One region of the Mesorhizobium sp. ORM8.1 genome, then DNA from elsewhere that is predicted to be linked to it. Evidence: riboswitches for the same ligand, from Rfam matches in the RefSeq annotation. Region 1 holds a riboswitch; each other region holds the start of a gene.

Region 1 (6,971 bases):
GGGCATATCAATGCCATGAACGATCTGGCGCTGATCTTCAAGGAAGGTCGCAACGGCGTACCCGGCGACCGGGCGCGCGCGCTGGCTTTCCTCAATGCCGGCATCGACAGGCAAGAAGCCTATTCGATGCGCATTCTCGGGCTTTCGCCGCGGCGAAACACCCTGACGGTCGCCGTGTGCAAGCCCAAGGTGGTGACGAAAGTTGTCACCAAGATAAAGGTCGTCCGCACCCCTGCGCCAAAAGCGCCGCCACCCAAGATCACGCCCTCGCTGGCGCCAACCGGGCCATTGCCCTGGCGCGGCACTGACGGCGACCACGATCATCCGCAAGGCAACAACAGCAATGGCTGATTACGCCAGTACCCGCCAGCAGCAACAAACCTAGTGGTGCCGTCGTTGACTTTGCAAAAAACGGTCCGAGGGCAGACGGTGATCGTGGAGGCCTGAAGCGGCGGCGGCCAATAGCGACCCGCTATCCTGCAGGTCCTACTTGTCCGTGACGATCTTGACCTTGTCGCCGGCCGATACGCTGGCACCGGGCGACATCGCGTTGAGCACCCGGAACAGATCAAGCTTGCGGTCGACGCCGACCATCTGGGCGGAGAGCGAGCCCATTGTCTGACCGGCCTGAACGGTGACCACCCTGATATGCAGCGGCTTCAGCGCCGCCTTCTCGGCCGGACTCAGGGTTCGGAAGGAACTGCTGACCGAGCGGGCGACCGGATCGAGCGACGCGCTGGCCGAAGGGGCGGCCGTGAGCAGCCGGTAGACCTGGCCACCGGCGCGGATCACCGCGATGTCGAACTGCCAGCCTTGCGCCGTGGCATGCGCCGTCGCGCCGTCGTTGCCGTTGATCGTCTCCTGGCGCACACTGGCCTCTTCGAGGCCCGCAACCCAGCCGCTGCGGATATAGTCGGTCAGCGACACCGACTTGTCGATCGCCACGCCGTCGAAACGGATGGCGATGTCGCCCGGTCCGGTCGCGGTCACCGCGGCAGCGGTGTTGTCGATGATGAAGCCGTCCGGCACGGTGAACGACACACCAAGGTTGGGGTGCAGGAAGGTCTGGCCGCGCACATAGCCTTCTTCCGGCGTGTCGCCGTAGAGCAGGCCGTCAATGCCGGCAAGGAAGGCGTCGCGGTCGCGCGTGCCGACGCCGGGCGGGCCGAAGTTGCGGGCAAGGCGCTGCGCCAGGTCGATGCGCTGCGGCGTGTTGGGGTGCGTCGCCAGGAAGTCGAGGCTGGCATCGGTGGCGCCGCTGACCGAACGGAAATCGGTATAGGCCGACATCGACTGCAGGAAGCGGCCGGCGGCATAGGGGTCGTAACCGGCCTCGCCGATCGACTTGATGCCGATGGCGTCGGCCTGCAGTTCCTGGTTGCGCGAGAACTGCGCCAGCCTGAGCTTGCCGCGGATGAGTGCTGCTTTGGCGGTCGGGCTGTCGCCAAGCACATCGGAGACCACCTTGGTCGCGAGACCCTCCTCGGCCTCGAGCTGCTGCCGCTGCAGGCCGTGATTGGCGGTGACGTGGCCCATCTCGTGCGCGATGACGGCGGCGAGCTCGGACGAGTCGTTGGCCAAGGCCAGCAGGCCGCGCGTCACATAGAGATAGCCGCCCGGCAGCGCGAAGGCGTTGACGTTGGGCGAGTTGAGGATGGTGATGCGGTAGGTCTGGGTCGGGTTGGCCGACACCACCGTCAGATTGCCGACGACCTTGGCCACCATGCGTTCAAGCCTGGGGTCGGAATATTCGCCGCCATAAGTGGCCAGGATGCGCGGATGCTGCGCCTTGGCCATTTCGGCCAGCTTGGCGTTGGCAACGACATTGTCGACGGTGATCGGCTTGTCGGAAGGCTGGAAGCCGTTCTCCTGCACATCCGGCGGCGTAAACATCTGACAGCTCGCCAGCGCCACGGCGAAGCCGGCCAGCGCGAAGAAACGCGCCAATGGCTTCATCCACACTGTCTCAGCGCCGGTCGGCAGATCGGCATCCTTTCCAAATTCTCGGCAAATCACGGCCAAAGCCGGATCGGCATGGCCGGACCTAGCCACACTCCTCCGGTCAAGGCAAGCAAACGCCTGATCGCCCTTCGCCGGTTTGGCCGTAAATTATGTCCGCTTCCGGGCAATATGTCGTGAACCGGTGCGCTTGCTCTCGTCGCCGATATAGCGCCGGAACGCGGCCGGTCCAGACCGGCCGAAGAAATCGACTGCAGGGCCGATCGCCGCGATCGCGCCGTCATCGAGAAAGGCCATATCCTGGCCGATGCGGCGCGCATCGTCCGGCTGATGCGTGACGAAAAGCACGGTCATTGCGCGCTCGGCATGAATGCCGGCCACGAGATCGAGCATATCGTCGCGCAACGCCGGGCCGAGCGAAGCGAAAGGCTCGTCGAGCAACAGCACCGGCCGGTCGCGCAGCAGCACGCGCGCCAGCGCCACGCGCTGCCGTTCGCCGCCGGAGAGCTCGTGCGGCAACCGCTTCTCCTTGCCGGCGAGGCCGACGCGCGTCAGCGCTTCGGCAACCGCCACGTGGTCGGCATCGCCAAGCCTCAGCGACGGCGAACGGCCGAGCCCGACATTGGCTTCGACCGAAAGATGCGCGAACAGATTGTTCTCCTGGAATACCATCGACACCGGCCGCGCCGAGGGCGCGGTGTTGCCGACATCGTCGCCGCCGATCAGCACCTTGCCCGCTTCCGGCGATTCAAAGCCGGCTATCAAACTGAGCAGTGTCGACTTGCCGGAACCGCTCGGCCCCATGATGGCGGTGATCCTGCCGGCAGCGAATGCGACATCGAAGCGGAACGACGCCTCGCCGTAGCTGAACGCAACGCCGTCCAGCCGCACCGCGAGCCCCTTGTGCGGGGCACTATTGCCGATCGTCGCCGTCATGACTTTCCTCCCGCCCGAGCCGGTCGGCGGCAACCACCAGCATCAGGCAGACGAGCCCGAGCAGCAAGGCAAGCCCTGCGGCGTCGGCGGTTCGGTAGCTGCCCATGCGCGCGAGCAGCAGATAGGGCAAGGTCTGCACGGAATCGCTGCCGAACAGCGCGATCACACCGAGATCGCCGAGCGACAGCGCCATGGCGAAGGCAAATCCGGTTGCCAGCGGCCGCCGCAGCGACGGCCAATCAACGAGGCGCAGCCGGCTCCAGCCGGTAATGCCGAGCGCCAGGCAAAGTCGCTCATGGCGCTCGCTGGCCGCGTCATAGGCGGGGCGGATCGCACGGATGGCAAAGGGCATCGCCATCACCGCATTGACGGCGACGACCATGACCGGGGCGACGGCAAACACGTCCGCCACGTTGCGAAGCGCCAGGAACCAGCCGGCGCCGAGCACGATCGGCGGCACGACCAGCACGAAGCCGGCGCCGGTGTCTGCGGCATGCTCGAGCAGGCTCATGGCGTTGCCGCGACGACGGCGCAAAGCCAATGCCCGCCGCGCGGCGATCAAAGCCATCGACAAGGTGACGGCAAGCAGCGCCGCCGTGAAGGCGAGGCCGGCGCTGGTCAGCGTTGCACGGCGTACTGCCTCATCGCCCGCCAGCCGGCCAAGGTCGGCCTTCAGCCCTGCCAGTACGGTCGCTGCCATCGGCCCGGCGACGAACAGCAAAGCGAGTGCGATGAGGCCGGCGTTAAGCACGGTTTCCATCCGGCCAACGCCAAGATAACGGCGCGGCGCCACCGGCAGATTGGCGTCGCCTACCGTGTTGGCGCCGAGCCGGGCGAGCGCCACCATCACCACGAATGTCAGGCCGATCTGCAGCAGCGTCAGCACCACCGCCCGGGCCGGATCGAAATCGAAACGCAGCGCCTGGTAGATGGCGACCTCCAGCGTCGTCGCGGCCGGCCCGCCGCCCAGCGTCAGCACGATGGTGAAGGAGGTGATGCAAAGCATGAAGACCAGCCCGGCGACGCCAGGCAAAGCGGCACGCAGCGCCGGCCATTCGATCAGCCGGAAGGCCGGCCGCGCGCCCATGCCGAGCTGGCTCGCCAGCCGCCACTGATCGGTCGGAATAGTGCCGAGCGCCTCAAGGAAAAGGCGCGTGGCCAAAGGCAGGTTGAAGAAGACATGCGCGACCAGGATGCCGGAGAGCCCATAGATCCCCGGCCATTCTCCAGCGCCGAGGGTCCCAAGGACGCCGGCAAAATATCCGGCACGGCCATAGAGCGCCAACACACCAAGCGCGGCGACGATGGCTGGCAGCGCCAGCGGCACCGTGAAAAGCTGCAGGATCAGGCGACGTCCCGGGAAATCTGGATGCCGCGACAGGGCGCGCGCCACCAGCAATGCCGGCGCGACCGACAATAGCGTCGACAGCAGGGCTTGCCAGAGCGTGAAGCGGGCGACGCGGAAGAGGTAACCATCGAAGGCCGAGACGGCGCCAGAGAGGTCGTGCGCGCCTTCGAGCAAGAGCCCGGCGAAAGCGCCGCCAATGAGCAAGGCGATGGCCGCAAGCGCGACAACGCCGGCGGTGATGCGGGAGTCAGGACGCTTGGCGGATTGCACGCTGCACCTTGGCGGAATTTACCGAGCGCCGCGTTCCGTCGCGCCCCCTCTGTCCTGCCGGACATCTCCCCCACGAGGGGGAGATCAGCTGTCGCACCGGCTTTCGCCAATCTCCAACGTTGCAATAAGAGGCAGGGCGCCAAAACAGCCAATCTCCCCCTTGTGGGGAGATGTCCGGCAGGACAGAGGGGGGCGCCGTAGAGCGATCATCTTCCGATCATACAGGCAAAGCTACTTGCTCATCACCGCCAGCCACTCATCCACCCAGGCCTTGCGGTTGGCCGCCACCTCCTCCGGGCTGAACAGCAAGGTCTTGGTCGGCTTCACCAGTTTGTCGAAGGCCGGGTTGAGCGGCTTGTCGGTCTTGCCGGCCGGGAACATCCAGTTGGTTTCCGGAATGACGTCCTGGAACTTCGGCCCGGTCATGAAGGCGATGAATTTTTGCGCCAGCGGGTTTTTCGCGCCGGTCGTGGTGATGCCGGCAACTTCGATCTGCAGATACTCGCCTTCCTCGAACGAAGCCGCCTGGTAGCGCTCGGTGTTCTCGGCCACCATGTGGTAAGCCGGCGAGGTCGTGTAGGAGAGCACCATCGGCGCCTCGCCCTTGGTGAACAGGCCGTAGGCTTCGCTCCAGCCCGGCGTCACCGTCAGCACTTTCGTCTTGAGCTTGGCCCAGGCCTCCGGCGCCTTGTCGCCATAGACCGACTTGACCCAGAGCAGCAGGCCCAGCCCCGGCGTCGAGGTGCGCGGATCCTGGATGACGATCTTGTCGGTGCCGGCGCCTTCCACCAGGTCCTTCAGGCTTTTCGGCGGCGTTTTCAGCTTCTGCGTGTCATAGACGACCGCGAAGTACCCGTAGTCGAAGGGCACGAAAACATCGTCGCTCCAGCCGCCCGGAACGTTGCTTGCGGCCACCGCGCCATGCGGCGCGAACAGCCCGCTCGCCTTGGCGTCGGCGGTCAGGTTGGTGTCGAGGCCAAGCACGACATCGGCCTTGGTGCCGGCGCCTTCCAGCTTGACGCGGTTGAGCAGCGCCACGCCGTCGGCAACCGAGACGAATTCGAGATCGCAGCCGCATTCGGCCTCGAATTCCTTCTTCACGGCCGGACCGGGGCCCCAGTCGGCGGTGAAGCTCTCATAGGTATAGACGGTGAGCTTGTCTTTCGCCGCGGCAGGGCACGCCATAAGCGAGACAAGGCCGGTTGCCAGAATAAGATGTGACAGTAGCGAGCGCATCGGCGCCTCCTTCGTTCGAGTGACAAGGAATTGAGGCGTCGGACGGTCCGAAACGTCTAATCCCTCCGCCGGTACAAACCGGATCAGGTTCAGCGGGTTGGCTTTCTGGCCTCTCAGCCGGATCAAGTCCGGCACCCCGTTAGAGCGTTTCGACAGATAGGCCCGGCCGAAGCGGCGCGCAAGCGGAAGTTTGCCGGGCATCTAATGTTCGGATGGCGGCCCTGGAGATGACGTATGGAGCCGCCCGGCTTCCGTTTCACCCGGCGGGCTGGTAAGGGCCACGGCCATGGGCACATTCACCATCCTGCTTGGCGGCGAGCTTATCCGCACACCTCGGCTTGAACGCCAGATCGAAGGCTCGCGCGTCATCGCCGCCGATGCCGGCATCGGCCATGCCCGCATGCTGGGCATCGTGCCGGAATTGTGGGTCGGCGATTTCGATTCGGTGCCGGCCAACCTGCCGGAAAACCTGGCCGCCGTGCCGAAGAGCGTGTTCCCGGCCGAGAAAGACAAGACGGATGGCGAGCTGGCCATCGCCGAAGCGCTGGATCGCGGCGCGACCAGTCTCATTCTCGCCGGCGCCTTCGGCGGCAAGCGGGCCGACCACGCTTTCCTGCATCTGGCGCTTGCCGTGCGCCTGGCTGAGGCGGGCATCACGGTCCTTTTGACCAGCGGCGCCCAGGAAGGCGTTCCCATCCTGCCCGGCAAGGCCGGTTTCGACTACGTCGACGGTACGCTGTTTTCAGTGCTTGGCTTCTCCGACCTGTCCGGCCTGACGGTTACCGGCGCCAAATGGCCGCTCGATCATGTCGAGGTGGCGTTCGGCTCCTCGCTTACTATATCAAACGAGGTCAGAGGCCGGCTCGGCATCGCGCTGGAGCGCGGCAGGGCGCTGCTTCTGGCCCACCCTCATCCCCTCCCAGAAAGCTGATATGGCGCCGCCACTCCTCAATCTCGACGGCATAAAACTGACCTTCGGCGGCGCGCCGCTGCTTGACGGCGCAGCACCTAGTGCCTCCGCCGGCGACAAGATCGCCCTGGTCGGGCGCAACGGTTCCGGCAAATCGACGCTGCTCAAGATCGCCGCCGGCATCATCGAGCCGCAGGACGGCGAAGTGTTCCGCCAGCCTTCCGCGACCGTGCGCTATCTGCCGCAGATGCCCGATATGGACGGCTTCGCAACCGTGCGCGCGTATGTCGAGGCTGGTCTCGGCCCGGCCGA
Region 2 (6,971 bases), 1.5 Mb from region 1:
GACGCTGGCCAACCTGCCGGAGCATCCCGAAAGCGTTCCAATCAACATGCTGATCCCGATCGACGGCACTCCGCTTGCCGAAGCCAAGCCCATCGAGCCGATCGAGTTCGTGCGTGTGATCGCGCTGGCGCGCATCATGATGCCGAATTCGCATGTCCGACTTTCGGCCGGCCGCACCGCCATGACCGACGAGATGCAGGCGCTGTGCTTTTTTGCCGGCGCCAACTCGATCTTCGTCGGCGACACGCTGCTGACGGCGGACAATCCCGGCGAGGACAAGGATACTCTGCTGTTCCAGCGTCTCGGCATCGAGCCGATGGAAATCGGCACGCAATGAACGAAGCACTTCTTGCCCGGTATGACGCATCTTTGCGTGGACTGGCGCGCAAGGACCGGCTGCGGACGCTTGCGCCGCGCGCCGGTCTCGACTTCTCGTCGAACGACTATCTCGGGCTTGCCGCCTCCAAAAGACTGGGTGACGCGGTTGCGGCGGCGATCGCGCGGGGTACGCCGGTCGGCGCCACCGGGTCGCGGCTGCTGCGCGGCAACGCGCCGGAGCATGAGCAACTGGAGGCGGACGCGGCGGCGTTCTTTGGCGCCGAACGCGCGCTGTTCTTCGGCAGCGGCTACATCGCCAACTTCGCTCTCCTGACCGCGCTGCCCCAGAAAGGCGACCTGCTGGTCCTCGACGAGCTCGCCCATGCCAGCATGCATGAGGGCGCGCACGCCGGGCGCGCCGAGTTCAAGCTGGCCGCGCACAACGACGTCGACGCTGTCGAGGACGCGATCACACGCTGGCGCGCCGAAGGCGGCATGGGGCGCGTCTGGATCGCGGTCGAAAGCCTTTACAGCATGGATGGCGATTGCGCGCCGATGGAGAGTGTCGTCGCGCTTGCCGATCGGCACGAGGCATTCCTCGTCGTCGACGAGGCGCATGCCACCGGCGTCTGGGGACCGGACGGCCGCGGGCTGGCCGCCGCTTTCGAGGGCCGCGACAACATCATCGCGCTCCACACATGCGGCAAGGCGCTCGGAGCGTCGGGCGCGCTCGTCACCGGACCGCGAACGCTGTGCGACTATCTCGTCAATCGCTGCCGGCCGTTCATCTACGCCACCGCGCCATCGCCGCTGATGGCGGTCGCGGCGCGCGAAGCGCTCGCCATGCTGTCCGACGAGCCCTTGCGCCGCGTTCAACTGCAGGAACGCATTGCCTTCGCGGGCCGTCAATTGGCCGAGCGCTGCGGCGCTCTACCGAGCGGCTCGCAGATCCAGCCATTTGTCATCGGCGACGTCAGGCGCACCATGACTGTGGCGGCGGCACTGCAGGCCCGCGGCTTCGACATACGCGGCATTCGTCCGCCGACCGTGCCCGAGGGCACATCGCGCCTGCGCATTTCTCTGACGCTCAACGTCGACGAAACCGACATTTCCGCCATGGTCGAGGCGCTCGCCGAGGTGTTGGCCACGGCATGACGAAGCGCATCGTCGTCACCGGAACAGATACCGGAATTGGCAAGACAGTATTTTCGGCGGGGCTCGCCGGCCTGCTCGACGGCTTCTACTGGAAGCCGGTGCAATCGGGCCTCGACGAGGAGACTGACAGCGAGGTCGTTGCCCGGCTTTCCGGCCTGCCGGCCGGACGCGTACTGCCGGAGGTTTACCGTCTGAGCATGCCGCTGTCGCCGCATCGATCAGCCGAAATGGACGGCGTCGCGATCGAGGCGGCCAAGCTCTCGCTTCCAGACTTGCCGGGTCCGCTTGTCATCGAAGGCGCGGGCGGACTGATGGTGCCGCTCAATCGACAGACAAGATTCATCGATATTTTCCAGGAATGGCAACTGCCGGTCATCCTTTGCGCCCGCACCGCGCTCGGCACCATCAATCACACCCTGCTATCGATCGAGGCCCTGCGGGCGCGATCCATTCCGCTCATCGGCATCGCCTTCATCGGCGAAGAGGTCGCCGATACGCAAAGGACAATCGTGGAATTCGGCGGTGTGCCGCAAATTGGTAGATTGCCGCACCTCGATCCACTGACGGGTGAAACGTTGAGAGATGCAATGGTTGCCGGCTTCGACCTGGCCATGATCACCGGAGGCGAATGATGCCGCAGTCTCGAGTCTGGCACCCATTCACCCAGCACGCGCTCGAGCCGTCGATCCCCGAAATCGTCCGGACCGAAGGCGCCTACCTTCACAACGCCGACGGCGCGCGCATCCTGGACGCCATTTCATCCTGGTGGGTCGTCACCCATGGCCACCGCCATCCCCGCATCATGAAGGCCATCGAGACGACCGCGTCGAGCCTCGACCAGATCATTTTCGCGGGCTTCACCCACGAGCCGGCCGAACGCCTGGCCGAGGCGCTTGTCGACCTCGCGCCCGCCGGCCTCGACCGGGTGTTCTATTCCGACAGCGGCTCGACCTCCGTCGAAGTCGCGCTGAAGATGGCGCTAGGCTACTTCCGCAATATCGGCGCGCCGCGTTCGCGCATCGTCGTCATGGAGCACAGCTATCATGGCGACACGATCGGCACGATGAGCGTCGGCGCCCGCGGCGTGTTCAATGCTGCCTACGAGCCTTTGCTGTTCGAGGTCGACACCATTCCCTTCCCGGCCGCCGGACGCGAGCAGGAAACGTTGGATCGTTTCGAGGCTGTGAGCCGCGACCGGCGCGCCGCCGCGCTGATCGTCGAGCCGCTGGTGCTTGGCGCCGGCGGCATGCTGATGTACCCGGCCTGGGTTCTGAGCGAATTGAAGAGGATCGCCGAGGCCTCCGGCACGCTGCTGATTGCCGACGAAGTGATGACCGGCTGGGGGCGAACCGGAACCATGTTCGCCTGCGAGCAGGCGTCCATCACTCCAGACATCCTGTGCACCTCGAAGGGCCTGACCGGCGGAACCATCCCGCTGGCGGCCACCCTCGCCACCGATGCCATCTTCCAGGCCCATTATTCCGAGGACCGGAAGAAGACCTTCTTCCACTCGAGCTCCTACACCGCCAATCCGATCGCCTGCGCGGCCGCACTCGCCAATGTCGAGGTCTGGCGCGACGAGCCGGTGGCCGAGCGGATCGCGGCCCTGGGCGCGAGGCAGGCGGCGGGGCTGCAACGCTTCCGGGACAATCCATATTTCACCGACTGCCGGGCGACCGGCACGATCGCTGCTCTCGACCTACGCACCGGCTCTGCCGGCTATCTGGCCGAGATCGGACCGAAGCTGCGCGCTTTTTCCTCGAACGAGGCATGGTCGTGCGCCCGCTCGGCAATGTCGTCTATCTTCTGCCGCCGTATTGCATCACCAGCGAGGAACTGGACGGGCTCTATGACGCCATCGAGGAGGCCGGTGAACGCTTCGGTCCGAGGCCATGAGCCGATCGTCGCGCATTCTCGGATTTGGCCATCATGCGCCGTCGCGCAAGGTCGAGAACCCGGAAATCGAAGACCGTCTCGGGCTTGAACCCGGCTGGATCGAGCGCCGCACCGGGATACGGTCGCGCTTCTGGGCAACAGACGAAGACACGCTGTCGGGCCTTGCCGCCTCTGCCGGCGACATGGCCCTGGCCAATGCCGGCATCGACCGCAGCGACATTGGTCTGCTGTTGCTCGCCACCTCGACACCCGACCACCTTCTGCCGCCCAGCGCACCACTGGTCGCGCATCGCCTCGGGCTCAGCCGCGCCGGCGCGATCGATCTGACCGGCGCCTGTGCCGGCTTCATCTATGCGCTGATGTTCGCCGACGGATTCACCCGCCTGCATGGCAAGGCAAGCATTGTCATCGCCGCCAACATACTCAGCCGTCGCATCAATCCGGCCGAGCGCGCCAGCGCCGTGCTGTTCGCCGATGCCGCCGGCGCCGTGGTGATCGGTCCGTGCGGGGATGCCGATCGAGGCATTCTCGGTGCCTCGGTCGATCTCGGACGGCTCACGCTATGGGCTGATCCAGATTCCCGCCGGCGGAAGCAATACCCCGTTCCATGGCGACCTCGACCTCGCGCAGACCCGGATGACGATCACCGACGGCCGCGAGGTGTTCGCCAAGGCCGTGGAGATGATGACTGACTGCGCGAGAGGTGCGCTCGCTGCAGCCCAAATGCCTCCGCAGGACATCGACCGGTTTGTGCCGCATCAGGCCAATGCGCGCATTTTCGATGCGGTCGGCAGGAACCTCGGCATCCCCGATGAAGCGATCGTCAAGACCATCGTCGAATACGGCAACTCTTCCGCCGCGACGATCCCGCTCTCGCTGTCGCTCTCCCATCGCACGCAGCCGTTTCAGCCGGGTGAGAAGGTTCTTCTGGCGGCTGCGGGTGCGGGTCTCAGCGGCGGCGCCCTCGTGGTCGGGATTTAGCCGAGCGACGCTCGGCCCGGCTAACAGCAAGACTGGCCACATGCGTTGGATGACTGGCCGAAGGCGCTTGACAAGTTAGCGCCGGCCCGTTCAACCTGAGGCATTCACCAGGGGAGTCCCGGCAAGGGGCTGAGATACTGCTGGCTTTTGCGGCGCAGTGACCCGTTGAACCTGATCCAGTTCATACTGGCGTAGGGACGGTGCAAGCGCTTTGCGGGAGTTTACGCCCGAAGTCCTGTTTCGAGCAGGTCGACCAAAGCGTCTTTTCATCCTTCCGGCACAGAACTGGGTCTCCAATGCAACGAGCAAAGGAGCCTCAAGATGAATGCCCTCACCCCCGCCGTCTCGACGGGACCGCTGCCTGCCTCACGCAAAATCCACAAATCCGGTACCATCCACCCGCAGATCAAGGTGCCGATGCGCGAAATCTCCGTCCATCCGACTGCCGGCGAGCCGCCCGTTACCGTCTACGATCCGTCAGGCCCCTATACCGACCCGACGGTCGAAACCAGCATCGAAACCGGCCTTGCCCGGCTTCGCTACGAATGGATCATGTCGCGCAGCGATGTCGAAGCCTATGACGGCCGCCATATCCGGCCCGAAGACAATGGATTTGTCACGGGCGAACGCCTGACGCCGGAGTTTCCGGCCCGTAACCGGCCGCTCAGGGCCAAGGCCGGCAAGGCGGTGACACAGCTCGCCTATGCGCGCGCCGGCATTATCACGCCTGAAATGGAGTTCGTCGCCATCCGCGAGAACCTCGGCCGCGAGATGCTGCGCGGCAAGCTCGAGCGCGACGGCGAAGCCTTCGGCGCGGCGATCCCCGACTTCGTCACGCCCGAATTCGTGCGCGATGAGGTGGCGCGCGGGCGCGCGATCATTCCCGCCAACATCAACCATCCCGAGAGCGAGCCGATGATCATCGGCCGAAATTTCCTGGTGAAGATCAACGCCAATATCGGCAATTCGGCGGTCACCTCCTCGATGGCCGAAGAGGTCGAAAAAATGGTCTGGGCGATCCGCTGGGGCGCCGACACGGTGATGGACCTGTCGACCGGCCGCAACATCCACAACATCCGCGAATGGATCGTGCGCAATGCGCCGGTGCCGATCGGCACGGTGCCGCTCTACCAGGCGCTCGAAAAGGTCAACGGCATTGCCGAGGACCTGACCTGGGAGGTCTACCGCGACACACTGATCGAGCAGGCCGAGCAGGGCGTCGACTATTTCACCATCCACGCCGGCGTGCGGCTGCACTACATCCCGCTGACCGTCGACCGGGTCACGGGCATCGTCTCGCGCGGTGGATCGATCATGGCCAAATGGTGCCTGCACCATCACCGCGAGAGCTTCCTCTACGAGCATTTCGCGGAAATCTGCGACATCTGCCGCGCCTATGACGTGTCCTTCTCGCTTGGCGACGGTCTTCGTCCCGGCTCGATCGCCGACGCCAACGACGCGGCGCAATTCGCCGAACTGGAAACGCTCGGCGAGCTGACGCAGATCGCCTGGGCGAAGGATTGCCAGGTGATGATCGAGGGGCCCGGCCACGTGCCGATGCACAAGATCAAGCAGAACATGGACAAGCAGCTCGCCGTCTGCGGCGAGGCGCCGTTCTATACGCTGGGACCGCTGACGACCGACATCGCGCCAGGCTATGACCACATCACCTCCGGCATTGGTGCTGCCATGATCGGCTGGTTCGGCACCGCCATGCTCTGCTACGTCACGCCGAAGGAACATCTCGGCCTTCCCGATCGCAACGACGTCAAGACCGGCGTGATCACCTACAAAATCGCGGCGCATGCCGCCGACCTGGCGAAGGGGCATCCAGCGGCGAAAGTCAGGGATGATGCCCTTTCCCGCGCGCGCTTCGAGTTCCGCTGGGAAGACCAGTTCAACCTGTCGCTCGACCCCGAAACCGCGCGGTCCTTCCACGACCAGACCTTGCCCAAGGAGGCGCACAAGGTGGCGCATTTCTGCTCGATGTGCGGACCGAAATTCTGCTCGATGCGCATCTCCCACGACATCCGCGCCGAGGCACAGAAGGAGGGCATGGCGGCGATGGCGGCGAAATATCGCGAGGGCGGCGATCTCTATGTGCCGGCGGACGCGACCGGCGCAACGCTCATGCCGGAGGCGCATGAGCCATCATGAGGGTGCTGATCCAAGGGGCCGGCATCGCCGGCCTCACCGCCGCCTTCGAGCTCGCCACACGCGGCGCGGCGGTGACAGTTGCCGAGACAAGACATGCCCTCGGTGGCAATGCTTCGTGGTTCGCCGGCGGCATGCTGGCGCCATGGTGCGAGCGTGAAAGCGCCGAGCAGCCGGTGCTGGATCTCGGACGCGATGCTGCAGACTGGTGGGATGCGGCAACGCCAGGGCAGGTGACGCGGGCCGGAACGCTGGTCGTGGCCGCACCGCGCGACAACGGCGAACTCGAGCGATTCGCCAGCCGCACGTCGGGCCATCGGCGCATCGATGAAGATGAAATCGCGTTGCTGGAGCCTGACCTCGCTGGTCGCTTTCGCCGCGGCCTGTTTTTCCCGGACGAGGCCCATCTCGATCCGCGCGAGGCGATGGCGGCACTTCATGACGGACTGATGGCGATGGGTGTCGAA
Region 3 (6,971 bases), 3.6 Mb from region 1:
TCACTCCTTGTCCGCTCCCAGGGCATGGCAAGGCGCTGGACGAGCACGGCGAGGCCGAACAAAGCCAGCGTCAGCGCCGAGCTGACGGCGACGGCGGCAAGCACCAGATCGGGCCGGAAATTGTTCTTGGCGCTGAGCATGTAGATGCCGAGCCCCTTCGCAGCACCCGCATATTCGGCGAAGATCGCGCCGACCACCGCATAGGTGATGGAGATGCGCAAGCCGGCGAAGAAATAGGGCAGCGCCGACGGCAGCCGCGCCAGCCAGAAGACGCGCCAGCGCCCTGCCCCCATGGCGGCGAGCATCTGCGCGATCTCGCTCGACGTCGAAGCATAGCCCTCGACCAGCGCCACCATCATCGGAAAGAAGGTGACCAAAGCCACCAGCATGATTTTTGGCAACAGCCCGAAGCCGAACCACAGCACCACCAGCGGCGCGATCGCCACCAGCGGCAAAGTCTGGCTGGCGATGAGCAAGGGAAACAGCGCGCGGCGCAGGCGCGGCAGGAAATCCACCAGCGCCGAAAAGGTGAAAGCCGCGGCGAGCGAGCAGGCAAAGCCGGCCAGCGTGGCGCGGATGGTGGGGAGTGTTTTCGGCCAGCGCCGCGCGGTTCTCCCAGGCCTGCGCCAAGACGCGGGATGGTGCCGGCAGCACGGTGGGCGCGATGCCGCCGAGGCGGGCGTAGAGCTCCCAGGCGAGGAGCAGGACGGCGAATGCGACGGCGGCGGGGAAGGCTTTGGCGAAGGCCGAGGTGAAGGCTGATCTCCCCCTTGTGGGGGAGATGGCCGGCAGGCCAGAGGGGGGCGCGAAGGAACGCCAACGTCCGATGTTTGCATTGCAGGATTAGGCGAACGCCGCGCGTGTAACCAGTTGATAGGTCGGCGGGACAGCGCCCCCTCTGCCTTGCCAGGCATCTCCCCCACAAGGGGGAGATTGGCCGTCACCGCGTGCTTCGCCAATCTCGGACGATTCCTCTTGCGGCGCGGAATCACACATAACAGCCACCACGCTCTCCTCGACGAACGCGCGCTCAAACCGCGCTTGGGCTGTTCGCCGAAATCGTGATGTCGAGGGTCACATGCCCAGCGCCCGGCCCGAAGCGGCAGAAGGCTTCATTAAGCGTCGCAAACACCGCGCCGGCATCGCCGCGCAGCTTGGTGCAGAAATTCTTGGAGCGATCGAAGACGCCGGAGTTCTTCAGAAAATCGATGCAGCCATAGATCTCGTCCATGTGGTCGCCGGTGCCCATCACATAGAGCGAGAATTGCGCCGCTGTCGGTTGGCCGGTCGAGGGGTTTGCGCGACGGCGCGCAGGGCTGCGGCCTTGCGTTCGTCAAGCGGGATCACCGGGCCCCCGATCTCCTCGGAGCGGCAGATCGGATCGTCGGGCTCACCGGGGCAGCCGCGCGAGACGGCCGCCGAAAGCACGCAGTGCTTGCCGCTTCTGGCCGCCGCCACGAACAGGTCGCGCATGGCCGGGAACAGCACCTCGGGCGGTCCGACCAGAAGCGTCGAGATATCATCGGTCTCGATGCGCAGCTTGTCGCGGTAGGGACCGAGCGCGCCCAACGCGCCGAGGATGACGCCGACGAAATCGTCGGTCATCGGATAAAGGGAAATCTGTGCACCGGAAAACATCGCCCGCCTCGCTCCGCTGGTATTATCCAGATCAGCTTTAGGGTCCGGAAGCTTGCCGCCGCCATCTCAGCCCCGACCATACGGAGCACCCCTGTGGATGCGGAATTTAAGCACTGTTTGCGACGATGGGGAAGCGGTTTTTGCGATCGTCGGTTGGGTCAGGCAGACCATCTCCCCTTAAGGGGAGATGGCCCGTTATAAGATTCTTGCGAATTTCCTATAACGGGCAAATTACCGCTAAATCGTTCAAATTGTACGAATCCCGCTTGACTGCTCTTCGTACATAAAGTACGATTTCTTCTTTGAGGGAATCTCCTTGAGCACCGCCAACCATGCCGCTTTCGCCGACCTCTCCCGCCCTTTGCTGTCGCCTTTGCCGTTGGACGAACGGGAGCGTCTCGCCGGCGCCTGGCGCATGGCGAGCCAGGACATCGCCGACGACATCCGCTTCATCCGGCAATATCTTAAGGTGATTGCCGAGAGGAATGTGCGCCTGTCGACCGGAACGCTGGTGCATGGCAGCGCCTATGTCGCAGCATGCGCGGCATGGCTGCCGGAAACCGAGGCGCGGTATCTGAGAAACCTCAGGCTGATCAGCGAGTGCGAGAGCGCGATGATCGCCGCCGGGGTAAGGTTTGCGAAGTCGAGCGATGCGTGGGATGCGTGAGACCGTAGCCGCTCCGGAGGCCGACCGGGCGCATCGCCACAGCCCTCGGACATAACCTCCCAAGGCGGTCAAACGCACCCTTGCGTGAGCTGTTGAAAATGGACCGGGCCGTCAGGCCTTCTTCTTGGCGGGAGCCTTTGCCTTGGCGGGTTTTTCCGCCTTGGCGGCTTTCGGCTTGCCAGCTTTTGCCGCCGCCTTTTTGGCTTTCGGCTTCTCGCCGTCGACCTCGGCTGTCGCCTGGTCCCAATGCTCCATATGCGAGCCTTCCGGCCGGCCGGCCTGTTCCCAGATTTCGTGCGCCCGCTGGCGAATACGCTCGTGCCTGTCGTCCGTCACTGTCGTCTCCTTGGCTTGGGACCGATCACCGAAGAGAAACATTAGCCGAATTTTCGCGCGCCGTCTTGCACGGAGACTCGAGTTGTCGCCGGGTTTCGCATGCAGCCGTCTCAATGTGGGTCGGATACCATCGCGACACCCAACTGCGCGGCTTTCTTGGTGATCAGCCCGGCGAGGTCGGCGTCCGAGCGGTCGGTTCCGGTGCGCTCGCGCAGCAATGAGATTGCCTGCCCCATCGACAGCAGCGCGGTTCGACGTTCAGCCAGCAGCTTATCGACATGCTGGACGAGGTTGGGCGATTCGACATGGGGGTGATGCATAACGACTCCTTTCTGAATTTGCTTCGTTCAGAGAAGCCGACACCCTCCCGCCGCTGCACGGCGGGAGGGTCGGGGCTCGTCAGCGCCCAACTACACTACTGAATGACCTGGACGACGCGACGCGTCGACGGGTCGACCAGCACTGTGTGGTCGTTGACGACCACATAGCGGTACCGGACATCCGGCACCTGCTGCAGCTCGACGGTGTCAGGCACCGTTGAGCCGATGCCCAGCTCAAGGCCGAGCACATTGACGGAAGCGACCGGATGCTTGTGGACATATTCCTTGACCACGGTCTGCTGCTCAGGGGTGACGATCACCTCGTCAGCGGCGGCGACGCCAATACCGGCCATCAAAGCGAGACCTGCGACAGCAGGAATGAGGGTGGTTTTCATCTTACTCTCCTGTTGTGTTGGTGAGCTCCGCCTGGCCTCCGCGGGCGCGGAAACACAGGCAGGTCAACATGGGAGCTCCGGGGCAAACGCCCTTGTTTAGGACTTGTTCCGTCAGCGGCGCCTAATTGATCCACTGGACTCGATGCATTGGCGCGGAACGGTTCGGAGCGCTCTGCATTTTAAGGCTTTGACGCCTGCAAAAAAGGCAGCGCCATGCATGAAGGTCTGATCAGGAGCGACATGGCTTTTGGAGCGCCGGTGGCTGTTGCCGTCGGGGCCGGCTTCAAGCGTGAGATCGCCTCACTTTGCGAAATGCAGAATTTCCTCAAGGAATGGCCAGGGACGCGCGGCGAGAGCTATCGGGCGGCGTTGCGCGCCTGCGAGGCGGCGCGTGGCGGACGAATGGATCTCGGCGAAGTCCGGCGGACCTTCCTCGTCTTCGCCAGGCAGGCGGGCATCGTGTGGACGGGCGCCGATCCGGTGGCGATGCTGCGCGAAGCAAAGATCAGGCGCACAAAGGCGCGCGAAAACCAGGCGCGGCACTGACCAGAGCAAAAAGTGTGAGCGGTTTTCCGTTCTTGCCGCCAATAAGTTGCAGCTTGCTGGCAACAAGTTGCAGCTTGCTGTCAACCCGATGCTGCGCGCGGCTGCGACGACGGGGTCAGTGCTGCGACGACGGAACGGCCGCCGTTGCCGACGACAGTTTCTCGCGCTTTGTCAGCACTGGCTTTTGGTAAATCTTCATGACGCCCCACTCGTTCCGATGCGCCAGAATAGCTGCTCGCCCGGCGCGGTCGATCGGCTCGACCCGAACCTTGTCGGCACCGTGGCAGGCGGCACAGTTCGCCGCCCTCCATCACGCAGGTAACGGGCCAGGCCGACAGCGTATCGGTATCGGATGATGGGAAAGGCCGAAATCAGCCTGGCGTTTGCTCGCCCAGCGCCTCGGTAAGAAAGGACGCGGCGATCAGGTCGTCCGCGTCGATGCGTAGGGAGCCCTCGCCGCCCCCCATGATGGCCGCGACCTTCTGGAAAGCCTTCATGTCATGTTCGGTGATCCTGGCGTCCTGCATCCTGGCTCGCAGATCGGCGACACGCATCCCGAGCGTGCGGGATGTTCCGATTTCTCGTTTCGACATCTTGGTCAGTCTCCTCCCCCAACCCGTGCCTGTTACGCCGCCGCCCGAATCCGCATCCTGCGCATGCTTGTGTTCTTGATGAGGCAAATGCGAACACAAAGCCGCCAACGCGTGCTCCGAGCGAAGGTTCCGTTAGCATTCGGTAACAAAATAAAACTGGGTTAATTGCCCCACCAGCCGCGGAGGCCGGCGGGGCCAGCCCACGTCAATCAAGGACCTTGACGATCTTGCGCGTGCCGGGGTCGACAATGACGGTACGATTATCGACGACGACGTAGCGATATTTGACGTTCGGCACTTCGTGCAGTTCGACCGTATCGGGAAGGGCCGAGCCGACGTTGAGCTCAATACCGGGAACCTTCACCGAGGCCAACGGCTGCTTGTGCACATATTCGCGGATGACCGTCTCCTGCTCCGGCGCGATAACAACATCCTGCGCAGCTACGGCGCCTACGCCGGCTAGAAGCAGAAGGCTGGCCGCGGCTGTCGTGAGGTGCATTTTCATGGTCGTCTCCTTTGGGTCAATCGCCTCCTTCGCTGCGCCTGCGATTTCCCACAGCCGGTCGGCACCGCTCAAACGCCGATCGACAAGTCTTGTTCCTAAATTACCGCCGGGATCCACGACGCCGGCGCCGGCTCCTCGTAACAATTCCGATTCCCAAGCAATTTCGGAACAATGGCTGCGAACGCGTGTTCCTCAGGTGAAGGGACCGACTTTCCAAGGAGATATCCGATGAAACATCTGCTTATCACGAGCATGATCGCACTTGGCGTCGGTTGCGGCGCTGCAATGGCGCAGACCGAATCCGCGCAGCCGAGCGGCGACACCAACTGCGCAGCCGGCACCGCCGATTGTCAGAAGGGTGGCAAGGCGGGCGAGCAGGCCCAGGGCAAGATGAAATCGCAGACCGAACAGAACGCCCAGGGCCAGGCTGGCGCCAAGACCAATGACCAGGCCCAGGGCAAGATGAAGTCCCAGACCGAGCAAAACGCTCAGGGCCAAACGGGCAGCAGCACCGAGCAGAACGCCCAGGATAACACCAAGCTGAAGAAGCAGGCGCAGGATAAGAACAAGGTCCAGACCAATCAGCAGGCCCAGGGCAAGGCCGGCACCTCCACCGAGCAGAACGCCCAGGACAACACCAAGCTGAAGAAGAGCCAGCAGGCACAGGACAAGAACAAGGTCCAGACCAATCAGCAGGCCCAGGGCAAGGCCGGCACCTCCACCCAGCAGAGCGCCCAGGACAAGACCAAGGTCCAGACCGACCAGCAGGCCCAGGGCAAGGCCGGCACCTCCACCCAGCAGAACGCCCAGACCAACACGCAAACCGACCAGGGCAAAACCGCCTCGATCAACAACGTGACGGTCGAGCAGAAGACGCAGATCACGCAGGTCATTCACGAAACCAAGGTCGAGCCGGTTCGCGATATCAGCTTCGACATCTCGGTCGGCGTCGAAGTGCCCCGGCACAAGGTGCGTCTGCACCGCCTGCCGTCGCGCATCGTCAAGATCGTCCCGGAATATGAGAGCTACGAGTATTTCGTGCTTGCCGACGGGCGTATTGTGATCGTCGACCCCGACAGCTACAAGATCGTGCTGATCCTGACCTGATCGGGCGGCCAGCCGCAAAAAGCCTGTCATGCTCCGGCACGACGGGCTTTTTTTGTGCCCGGCACCTCCATCCGTCTCGGCAGTGCCCGCATGCCGAACCGATCTCCCACCGCCCTCGCAGGAAAGGCGGCGGGAAATCGGCCATGCGCCGATGAAGGGACGTTCTCGGCGATTTCAGTCTACCGCGCGTGGTGACGCTCGATTAGCGGTTCCTGAATTGATTGCGCGTTGGGAACGAGATGCCGGGGCTCGTGGTTCCCCAAGCAGAAGTCCCTGGACACTGGTCCCAGTGGCATCGGCCAAAGGGCCGGCCATAGGGCCAGCCGGCAACCACCGCTTGCGGCCGCGCAGGAAAGGTGCAAGGCTCAAGGCGGGTAGAGAATGGGCGAGATTGCCGGGACCTTGATCGGTTCAGGCGCTCGATTGGGCAGATGTATTTTCCGCGTTTTCTTGTGGGAATGACGGCAACGCTGTTGCTGGTCCTCGGGTGGACATACGCGTCCACGGGATCGGTCTGGGCGTCGCTAGGTTGGATGTTGCTGGCGGCCGTGCTCTTGCAGGCCGGCTATTTCCTGATCGTGCTGTTGATCATCCAGCGCGAAGGCCGCGCGGCTGCTGAAAGCAAGGCGAGCGAGGCCGCGCCCGCTGAGCTGCCCGGTCCGTTCAAGCGCGACGGCATCATCCATACGCTGATCTCGCGCCTGCTTTAGAAAAGTGTGAAATCGCGCCGAGCAGCAAAGCCGTCCGGCGCGATTTTTCCGTGACACGGTGAACCGTTCTAGCGCGCCGCCATGGTGACCTGGCGCGTGGATTGCGCAGGCGAGAATACCACGACGGCAAAGACCAGCACGCCGGCAGCGACAA

Evidence for each region. Region 1 has a riboswitch for thiamine pyrophosphate ahead of thiB (thiamine ABC transporter substrate binding subunit). Riboswitches for the same ligand answer to the same signal wherever they lie in the genome.
Region 2: another riboswitch for thiamine pyrophosphate. It lies ahead of thiC (phosphomethylpyrimidine synthase ThiC); the one in region 1 lies ahead of thiB (thiamine ABC transporter substrate binding subunit).
Region 3: another riboswitch for thiamine pyrophosphate. It lies ahead of ACVDG8_RS04555 (YkoF family thiamine/hydroxymethylpyrimidine-binding protein); the one in region 1 lies ahead of thiB (thiamine ABC transporter substrate binding subunit).

The regions. Positions count from the first base shown of each region.
Region 1 covers NZ_CM132600.1:4,427,715-4,434,685, reverse strand. The annotation lists gene ACVDG8_RS22295 (caspase family protein) at 1-351, shown strand, start outside; gene ACVDG8_RS22290 (M48 family metalloprotease) at 487-1,956, opposite strand; gene thiQ (thiamine ABC transporter ATP-binding protein) at 2,110-2,895, opposite strand; gene thiP (thiamine/thiamine pyrophosphate ABC transporter permease) at 2,873-4,513, opposite strand; gene thiB (thiamine ABC transporter substrate binding subunit) at 4,745-5,749, opposite strand; TPP riboswitch at 5,793-5,898, opposite strand; gene ACVDG8_RS22270 (thiamine diphosphokinase) at 6,036-6,680, shown strand; gene ACVDG8_RS22265 (ABC-F family ATP-binding cassette domain-containing protein) at 6,682-6,971, shown strand, end outside.
Region 2 covers NZ_CM132600.1:2,909,159-2,916,129, forward strand. The annotation lists gene bioB (biotin synthase BioB) at 1-337, shown strand, start outside; gene ACVDG8_RS14805 (8-amino-7-oxononanoate synthase) at 334-1,473, shown strand; gene bioD (dethiobiotin synthase) at 1,470-2,105, shown strand; partial or broken gene ACVDG8_RS14815 (adenosylmethionine--8-amino-7-oxononanoate transaminase) at 2,105-3,369, shown strand; partial or broken gene ACVDG8_RS14820 (beta-ketoacyl-ACP synthase III) at 3,366-4,350, shown strand; TPP riboswitch at 4,450-4,566, shown strand; gene thiC (phosphomethylpyrimidine synthase ThiC) at 4,672-6,507, shown strand; gene thiO (glycine oxidase ThiO) at 6,504-6,971, shown strand, end outside.
Region 3 covers NZ_CM132600.1:873,731-880,701, forward strand. The annotation lists partial or broken gene ACVDG8_RS04550 (ABC transporter permease) at 1-792, opposite strand, end outside; partial or broken gene ACVDG8_RS04555 (YkoF family thiamine/hydroxymethylpyrimidine-binding protein) at 1,031-1,638, opposite strand; TPP riboswitch at 1,629-1,741, opposite strand; gene ACVDG8_RS04560 (hypothetical protein) at 1,955-2,305, shown strand; gene ACVDG8_RS04565 (DUF2934 domain-containing protein) at 2,417-2,641, opposite strand; gene ACVDG8_RS04570 (hypothetical protein) at 2,752-2,961, opposite strand; gene ACVDG8_RS04575 (DUF1236 domain-containing protein) at 3,057-3,356, opposite strand; gene ACVDG8_RS04580 (DUF982 domain-containing protein) at 3,570-3,902, shown strand; gene ACVDG8_RS04585 (hypothetical protein) at 4,274-4,495, opposite strand; gene ACVDG8_RS04590 (DUF1236 domain-containing protein) at 4,701-5,000, opposite strand; gene ACVDG8_RS04595 (DUF1236 domain-containing protein) at 5,286-6,107, shown strand; gene ACVDG8_RS04600 (hypothetical protein) at 6,641-6,817, shown strand; gene ACVDG8_RS04605 (hypothetical protein) at 6,886-6,971, opposite strand, start outside.